DNA from 3 places in the Arthrobacter sp. UC242_113 genome. Region 1 is predicted to be linked to each of the others. Evidence: riboswitches for the same ligand, from Rfam matches in the RefSeq annotation. Region 1 holds a riboswitch; each other region holds the start of a gene.
The links. Region 1 has a riboswitch for S-adenosylmethionine ahead of ACHMXB_RS02840 (homoserine O-acetyltransferase). Riboswitches for the same ligand answer to the same signal wherever they lie in the genome.

Region 1 (2,256 bases):
GGTGAGCCGGCTCCCGGCCGCCTGGACCGGGCTGCCGGTCAGCTGAGGAGGTGTGCCCTGAGCTGGGCGTTCAACTGGCCGATCTCCGTGAGGAAGCCGTCGTGGCCGATCGGCGAATCGATCATGTGGACATCCACGTTTCCGGGCAGCGACTCTGCCAGTTCCTGCGACTGGGCGGGAAAGTACAGCCGGTCCGACTCCACGGCGGCCACGAAGAAATCAGCGGTGGTCCGGGCGAGGGCCTCTTTGAGCGTCCCCCGCCCGCGGGTGACGTCATGGCTCATGAGGGTTTCCGTCAGGGCGATGTAGCTGTTGGCGTCGAAGCGCCGGACCAGCTTGTTGCCCTGGTGGTCGAGGTAGCTCTCCACCTGGTAACGGCCGCGGCCCGCCAGGGCATCGGCCTGCAGCGGCTCTTCAGCGGCCTGGGCGTTTCTGCCGAACCGGAAATCCAGTTCGTAGGCAGACCGGTAGGTGATGTGTGCAATCCGCCGTGCCAGTGCCAGGCCATCCGCGGGTTCCGGTCCGCCGTAGTAGTCGCCGCCGTTGAAATGGCGGTCCTGCCGGATGGCAAGCGTCTGGGCCTGCGCGAACGCGATTTGTTCGGCAGTGCTCCTGGCGCCGACGGCGATCACGCCGCAGCGGCGCACCCGCTCCGGGAAAGTGACTGCCCACTCGAGGGCGCGTGCCCCGCCCATGGAGCCGCCCATCACGGCGTACCAACTGGGGATGCCGAGCCGGTCAGCCAGCCGCGCCTCGGCCACAGTGGAGTCCCTCAGCGTCACCAGCGGAAAGCGTGAACCCCAGGGCTTGCCGTCCGGAGCGGTCGACGACGGCCCCGTGGATCCGTAACAGCCGCCCAGGATGTTGATGGAAATGACGAAGAACCTGTCGGTGTCCGCCGGCGCACCGGGCCCGGCGAGCTGTTCCCACCAGCCCTCTTCAGTCCCTGTGCCGCCCCGGGTCACGTGCGTGTCCCCGGTGAGGGCATGCTGAACGAGGATGGCGTTGGAGCCGCCCTCATTCAGCGTTCCCCAGCATTCGTAGGCCAGGGTCACGTCGGGCAGGAATCCCCCGGCCTCGAGTTCCAGGCTGCCGATGTTGAGGTACTGGACAGTGCTGTGCTGGCTTGCCCCGTCGGGAACAATGCCATCGGGGACCCGGCCGTCTGGAACAGTGCCATCCGGAATGGTGCCCTTTGGGGCGGCGGCGGGTACGTCGGTGCTGACAGAAATCGTCACAGGTAAACCTCTTCTACGCGCTTGCCCGCCGGCAGCTGTCCGGCAGGCCAGGTCTTCACCCGGGGCACCCCACCGCGGAAGGAGGGTTGCCGGCCAGCAAGCCGGGGCTGTCGCTGGCACTCATGACCTGTTGCCCAGTTTACGAAACAGGCGGACGTCTGCGCTAAGAATGTGACGGCTGTGTGACTCCCGGCCCCTCACGGGCCGGTTCCATAGCATCTCCACAAAGCGCTTTTCAGCCGCGGCCGGAGGGTTGCCGGCCAGCGAGCCGGGGCTTTCTTCGCTGGCACTCATGACCTGCGATCAGCGCCGGAATGGGACTGTTAAGCGCACAGCTTTGTGAAGAACTTCGTCAAAGTATGGACTTTTCGCAATGTTAGGTGGGCCTAAGCTGAGAGCCACCTCACAAAGTGCCAAGATGAGGGCATGCGCATGGATCACGTCTCTTACGCCTGTGAACACGATGGCCTGGCGGCCACCACCGAACGTATCTCCTCTGCCCTCGGCGTCGAAGCCGTAAAGGGCGGGGTGCACCCCCGGTTTGGGACCCGGAACATGATCATTCCCTTGGCCGGACACAAGTACCTCGAGGTTGTTGAGGTCCTGGACCACCCGGCGTCGGACAAGGCACCGTTCGGCCAGGCCGTCCGGGCCCGGTCCGCCGCGGGCGGCGGCTGGATGGGCTGGTGCGTCGAAGTTGACGACCTGGCCCCCTTCGAGGAACGCCTGGGCCGCTCCGCGGTCAACGGCAACCGCAAGTTCCCCGACGGACGGGAGCTTGTCTGGAAGCAGATCGGCATCCTGGGACTGATCGCGGACCCGCAGGTCCCGTACATGCTGAAGTGGGAGGGCGATGCGGAACTGCACCCGTCCAACGCCTATGACAGCAATGTGAAGATGTCCAGCCTCACGATCGCGGGCTCTGCCGAGCGCGTGACCGAGTGGCTCGGCGAGCCCGTCGAAAGGCCGCTGGAGGACGTCGCCGTGAACTGGGTCGCCCCGCACGGAACGCCGGGCA
Region 2 (2,256 bases), 1.4 Mb from region 1:
GGCGGGCAGGGCCGGTGGCCCAGCTGACGCCGTCGAGCCGGGCCTCGCTGACGGCGCCGCCGCCGGCGAGGTGGGGGGTGCCGGCGTCGAGCCAGTCGGGGCGGCCGATCAGGACGCCGGCCCCGAAGGGGGCGTAGAGCTTGTGGCCGGAGAAAGCGAGGTAGTCGACGTCGTCCGCGGCGATGTTGACGCGGCGGTGCGGTGCGAGCTGCGCGGCGTCCACCACGATCCGGGCGCCGAATTCGTGGGCAAGCGCAGCGAGGCGCCGGATGGGCAGGATTTCGCCGGTGACGTTGGACGCGCCGGTCACGGCGAGGAGGCTGACATCGCCGTGTTCCAGTTCGGCGCGCAGGCTGGCGATGGTGTCTTCCAGCGTCTCCGATGCCACCACGCTGCGGTGCGGCACGCCCTGCCAGGGCAGCAGGTTGGCGTGGTGCTCGATGTCCAGGTACAGCACTTCGCCGGTGTGGTGGTGGTCCTCCACGGGCAGGCAGCCGGCCAAGAGGTTGAGGGAGTCGGTGGTGTTCCGGGTGAAGATGACGGCGTCGTCGGCGCGGCCGCCCACGAACTCCCGCACGATGCTCCGCGAGTTCTCGTACACGGAGGTGCTGATCTGCGAGGCATAGCCGGCGCCGCGGTGCACGCTCGCGTAGTACGGCAGGATCTCGTTGAGGTACGCGGAAACCACTGACAGCGCAGGCGCGGAGGCGCCGTAATCGAGGTTGGCGTAGCGGACGTGGCCGCCCTGGATCAGCGGAGCCTGGATTTCTGCGCCGGTGACGGCTGCCAGGGGACGGCCGGCGGCGGCAAATCGGCCGTCCAGCACGTCTGAGCCGGTGGTGGAAGAAATGATTGCAGTCGTCATGGGACCTCACTGAGAAAGGACCCCGTGTGACGGGGATCCGCGCTTGCCGGGTCCGTTCCGGATCGGCCTGGTCGTCACCCGGGGCACCCCACCGCGAATGGAGGGTTGCCGGCCAGCTAACCGGGGTTTAGCGCTGGCACTCGTGACCTGTTACGAGACTAGGACATCCGGACGGGCGATGAAAAAGCCTGTCCGGAATGTTAAGCGGATTATTACGTAGCCCGGATATCGGGCCCGAGGCCGAATAATCGACGGCGAACGCCCCCGGAAGGGGACATCCGCCGTCGTAATATTCAGCGATAGAGGCGGCAGGCGCGGTGGGACGGAACTAGAGCAAATCGTCCAGCTGCGGGTTCAGGCGCTTCAGGACTTCCGAGTGCAGGATCGAGTTGGTAGCCAGCGCATTGCCGCCGAATGGGCCGTCGGTGCCTTCGAGGGAGGTGAAACGGCCGCCTGCCTCGGTCACGATCGGCACCAGCGCCGCCATGTCGTACAGGTTCAGCTCAGGTTCGCAGGCGATGTCCACGGCCCCTTCGGCCACCATGCAGTAGGACCAGAAATCGCCAAAGGCCCGGGTGCGCCAAACCTCCTCGGTGAGCTGGAGGAACTCATCGAGGTTTCCGCGGTCCTTCCAGCCGCCGAGGCTGGAGTAGGACAGTGAGGCGTCAGCGAGGCTGGACACATTGGATACCTTGAGCCTCGTGGCGGCCGCGAGGGAACGGCCCGAGTAGGCGCCCGCGCCTTTGGCCGCCCACCAGCGCTTGCCCAGCGCAGGGGCGCTGACCACGCCGACCACGGGTTCGCCCTCGTCGACGAGGGCGATCAGCGTGGCCCACACCGGCACGCCGCGGACAAAGTTTTTGGTGCCGTCGATGGGGTCGATGATCCAGCGGCGGGAACCGTGGCCGGAACTTCCGAACTCCTCACCGAGCACGGCATCACGGGGACGGGAACGGGACAGCTGGCCGCGGATGGACTCCTCGGCGGCCTTGTCCGCATCGGTGACCGGCGTCAGATCTGGCTTCGTCTCGATCTTGAGGTCCAGCGCTTTGAACCGGCTCATGGTCTGGTCGTCCACGGAATCGGCCAACACATGGGCCAGACGCAGGTCATCATTGTAGGTTGAAGCGGGTTGGGTCATGGTTCCAAACTACCCTCAAAGGCCCTGCGGGGCGGGGAGGCAGCCGCCTGCCTGCGCCGCGGGAGGCTAGCCCACGCTGCCGAGTTCCTTGGTTTCCTGGGCCTCCATGCGCGGGTCGGTGCCCAGCAGGCGGCGCAGGGACGCGAGCCTGGCTGCTCCGGTGGGGCCGGCATGCCCGGCCGCAACCCAGGCATCCACGCCGCAGTTGACGGCCGTGGCGTCGTGCTTGCAGCCTCGTTCGCAGGCCTCG
Region 3 (2,256 bases), 1.8 Mb from region 1:
CTGGCCGTCGATGTGCTTGGTGCCGGAGTAGACCACCACGTCCGCGCCGAGGTCTCCGCAGCGCTGGAGGAGCGGGGTGGCGAAGACGTTGTCCGCCACCACCTTGGCGCCGGCGGCGTGGGCGAGTTTGCTGACCGCCGCGATGTCCACGATTTCCTGCATGGGATTGGACGGGGACTCGAAGAAGACGGCCGTTGTGGGCACCGAGAGGGCCGCACGCCACTGCTCGAGGTCCGGACCGTCCACGAACACCGTCTCCACGCCCCAGCGCGGCAGGATTTCGTTGAGGATCACGAAGCAGGAGCCGAACAGCGAACGGCTGGCGACCACGCGGTCCCCGGCCCCGAGCAGGGCGCCCAGGGCGGTGAACACCGCGGACATTCCGGACGCCGTCGCAAAGCACGCCTCGGTGCCTTCGAGCAGGCGGAGCCGTTCCTGGAAGGTGGCCACGGACGGGTTGCCGTAGCGCGAGTAGACGAAGCGTTCGTCCTCGCCGGTGAAGGCCCGCTCCGCGGCGGCGGCGGACTCGTAGACGAACCCGGAGTTCAGGAAAACGGGCTCGGTGGTCTCTTGGAAATTGGTGCGGTCAAGCCCGCCGCGGACGGCCTGGGTATCGGGGCTCCAGCCGGCGGCGTCGTGATTAAAGGTCAACTTAGTTCTTTCCCAGGTTCGTCGGCAGGCCGCGGTTCTTCCAGCCGTTCACGGTGCGCTCACCGTAGCGGTCGGGTTCGCCCTCGAAGCCTTCGAGGACGTTGTAGGCGGTGAAGCCCGCCTGGGTGGCGGCGATTGCCGCCGCGATGGAGCGCTGGCCGGAGCGGCACAGGAAAACAAGCTCCACGCCCGTGTCCTCCGGCGCCTGCTGCTTCAGCTGCTCGACGAAGTTCGGGTTGGGAATGCCGCCGGGGAAGGTCCACTGGATAAACAGGGGATCGTTGTCCGTAGCGTTAGTGTCCGGGACACCGATGTGCGCCCATTCGCCCTCGGTGCGGACATCCACCAGGACGGCGCCCTGTTCGAGCTTTGCCCAGGCGTCCTGCGGTGTGAGGTCTCCGGCGTAGCTCATGCGTGGCCCTCGTAAGCTTCTTCGGCGAGGTCCTCATCAGAGTCCAACCGGTCAACGGCGGTAGCGACTGCGGCATCTGCGGTGGCGATGGCGGCGGGCAGGATAAGAGCCTGGGCCACGATGACGCCGGTGCCGTTGAAGGTGGCGGCAGGGCTGCCGTGCAGCACGTACCCCTCGGCCAGGGCCGCCGAGATGCGCTCACAGAACGCACGGTCGTCCGGCCCCGTGATCAGGCGGTAGGACAGCTTTTCCTCGGGTTTATCCTGCTGGGACGGCAGCGTTGCAACGGCGGGGGCGTCTGACACGACGGATCTCCTTTTCTCACGCTTGCAGCTCGAAGTGGTCGATATGCCGAGTATTCACCTGAGGCACCCCGCCGTGGAAGGAGGGTTGCCGACCGGCCAGTCAGGGCTTAATGCCGGTACTCATTACTCCCCAAAAACGTAACACCGACGACGGCGGGGCGCACCGCCGCCGTCGTCATCTTCCGTAACGCACTCGGTCAGGGCCGGTCACGGCAGTTCAGGGTTGCGGTTACAAAGCCGGTGGCCGGGAGGATAATTACGGGAGATGAACCGCCGTAACGCCGGATGAAACCAGGCCGCAGTGAATGATTCGCCCCCGAATAAAGTGACTCCCATGCTGCACTTTGGATGGTTTGTGGGCCATGGCTTCGGGGTCCAGGGATGGGGGACGCCCGGCTACGGTATCGGTTACGACTGGAGGAAGCCCGCTCCCTACCAGCATGCGGTCCGCGAATTCGAGCGGGCTGGGCTGGACCTGTTCATCATCGAGGACTCCCTCACCGTCCCCGACACCTACGGCGGCAGCGCGGAGGTCTCCCTGGCGCAGGCGTCCTTTGCGCCGAAGCACGATCCGCTGGCCCTGGTGCCGTATCTGCTCTCCGCCACGGAGCACCTGGGCATCGTGCCCACCATAAGCGCCTCCTTCTACCCGCCGTTCACCGCCGCCCGGCTGCTGGCCACGCTGCAGCACTTCTCCAACGGGCAGCTGGGCTGGAATGTGGTGACCTCCGGCAGCGACCTTGCCGCGCAGAACTATGGACTGGACCAGCAGATCGAGCACGACCTCCGCTACGAGAAGGCCGAGGAGTTCGTGGACGTGGTTCGGAAGCTCTGGCGCAGCTGGGAACCGGACGCCATCCGGGAGGACACCCGGGCAGGGGTCTTCGC

Region 2: another riboswitch for S-adenosylmethionine. It lies ahead of ACHMXB_RS09320 (aminotransferase class V-fold PLP-dependent enzyme); the one in region 1 lies ahead of ACHMXB_RS02840 (homoserine O-acetyltransferase).
Region 3: another riboswitch for S-adenosylmethionine. It lies ahead of ACHMXB_RS15825 (DUF1737 domain-containing protein); the one in region 1 lies ahead of ACHMXB_RS02840 (homoserine O-acetyltransferase).

The regions. Positions count from the first base shown of each region.
Region 1 is NZ_CP171968.1:636,026-638,281, reverse strand. It holds gene ACHMXB_RS02840 (homoserine O-acetyltransferase) at 39-1,145, opposite strand; SAM riboswitch class IV at 1,251-1,366, opposite strand; gene ACHMXB_RS02835 (VOC family protein) at 1,665-2,256, shown strand, end outside.
Region 2 is NZ_CP171968.1:2,066,451-2,068,706, reverse strand. It holds gene ACHMXB_RS09320 (aminotransferase class V-fold PLP-dependent enzyme) at 1-865, opposite strand, end outside; SAM riboswitch class IV at 900-1,013, opposite strand; gene hisN (histidinol-phosphatase) at 1,194-2,006, opposite strand; gene ACHMXB_RS09310 (ribosome small subunit-dependent GTPase A) at 2,073-2,256, opposite strand, start outside.
Region 3 is NZ_CP171968.1:3,463,744-3,465,999, reverse strand. It holds gene ACHMXB_RS15835 (O-succinylhomoserine sulfhydrylase) at 1-651, opposite strand, end outside; gene ACHMXB_RS15830 (rhodanese-like domain-containing protein) at 653-1,063, opposite strand; gene ACHMXB_RS15825 (DUF1737 domain-containing protein) at 1,060-1,368, opposite strand; SAM riboswitch class IV at 1,382-1,496, opposite strand; gene ACHMXB_RS15820 (NtaA/DmoA family FMN-dependent monooxygenase) at 1,703-2,256, shown strand, end outside.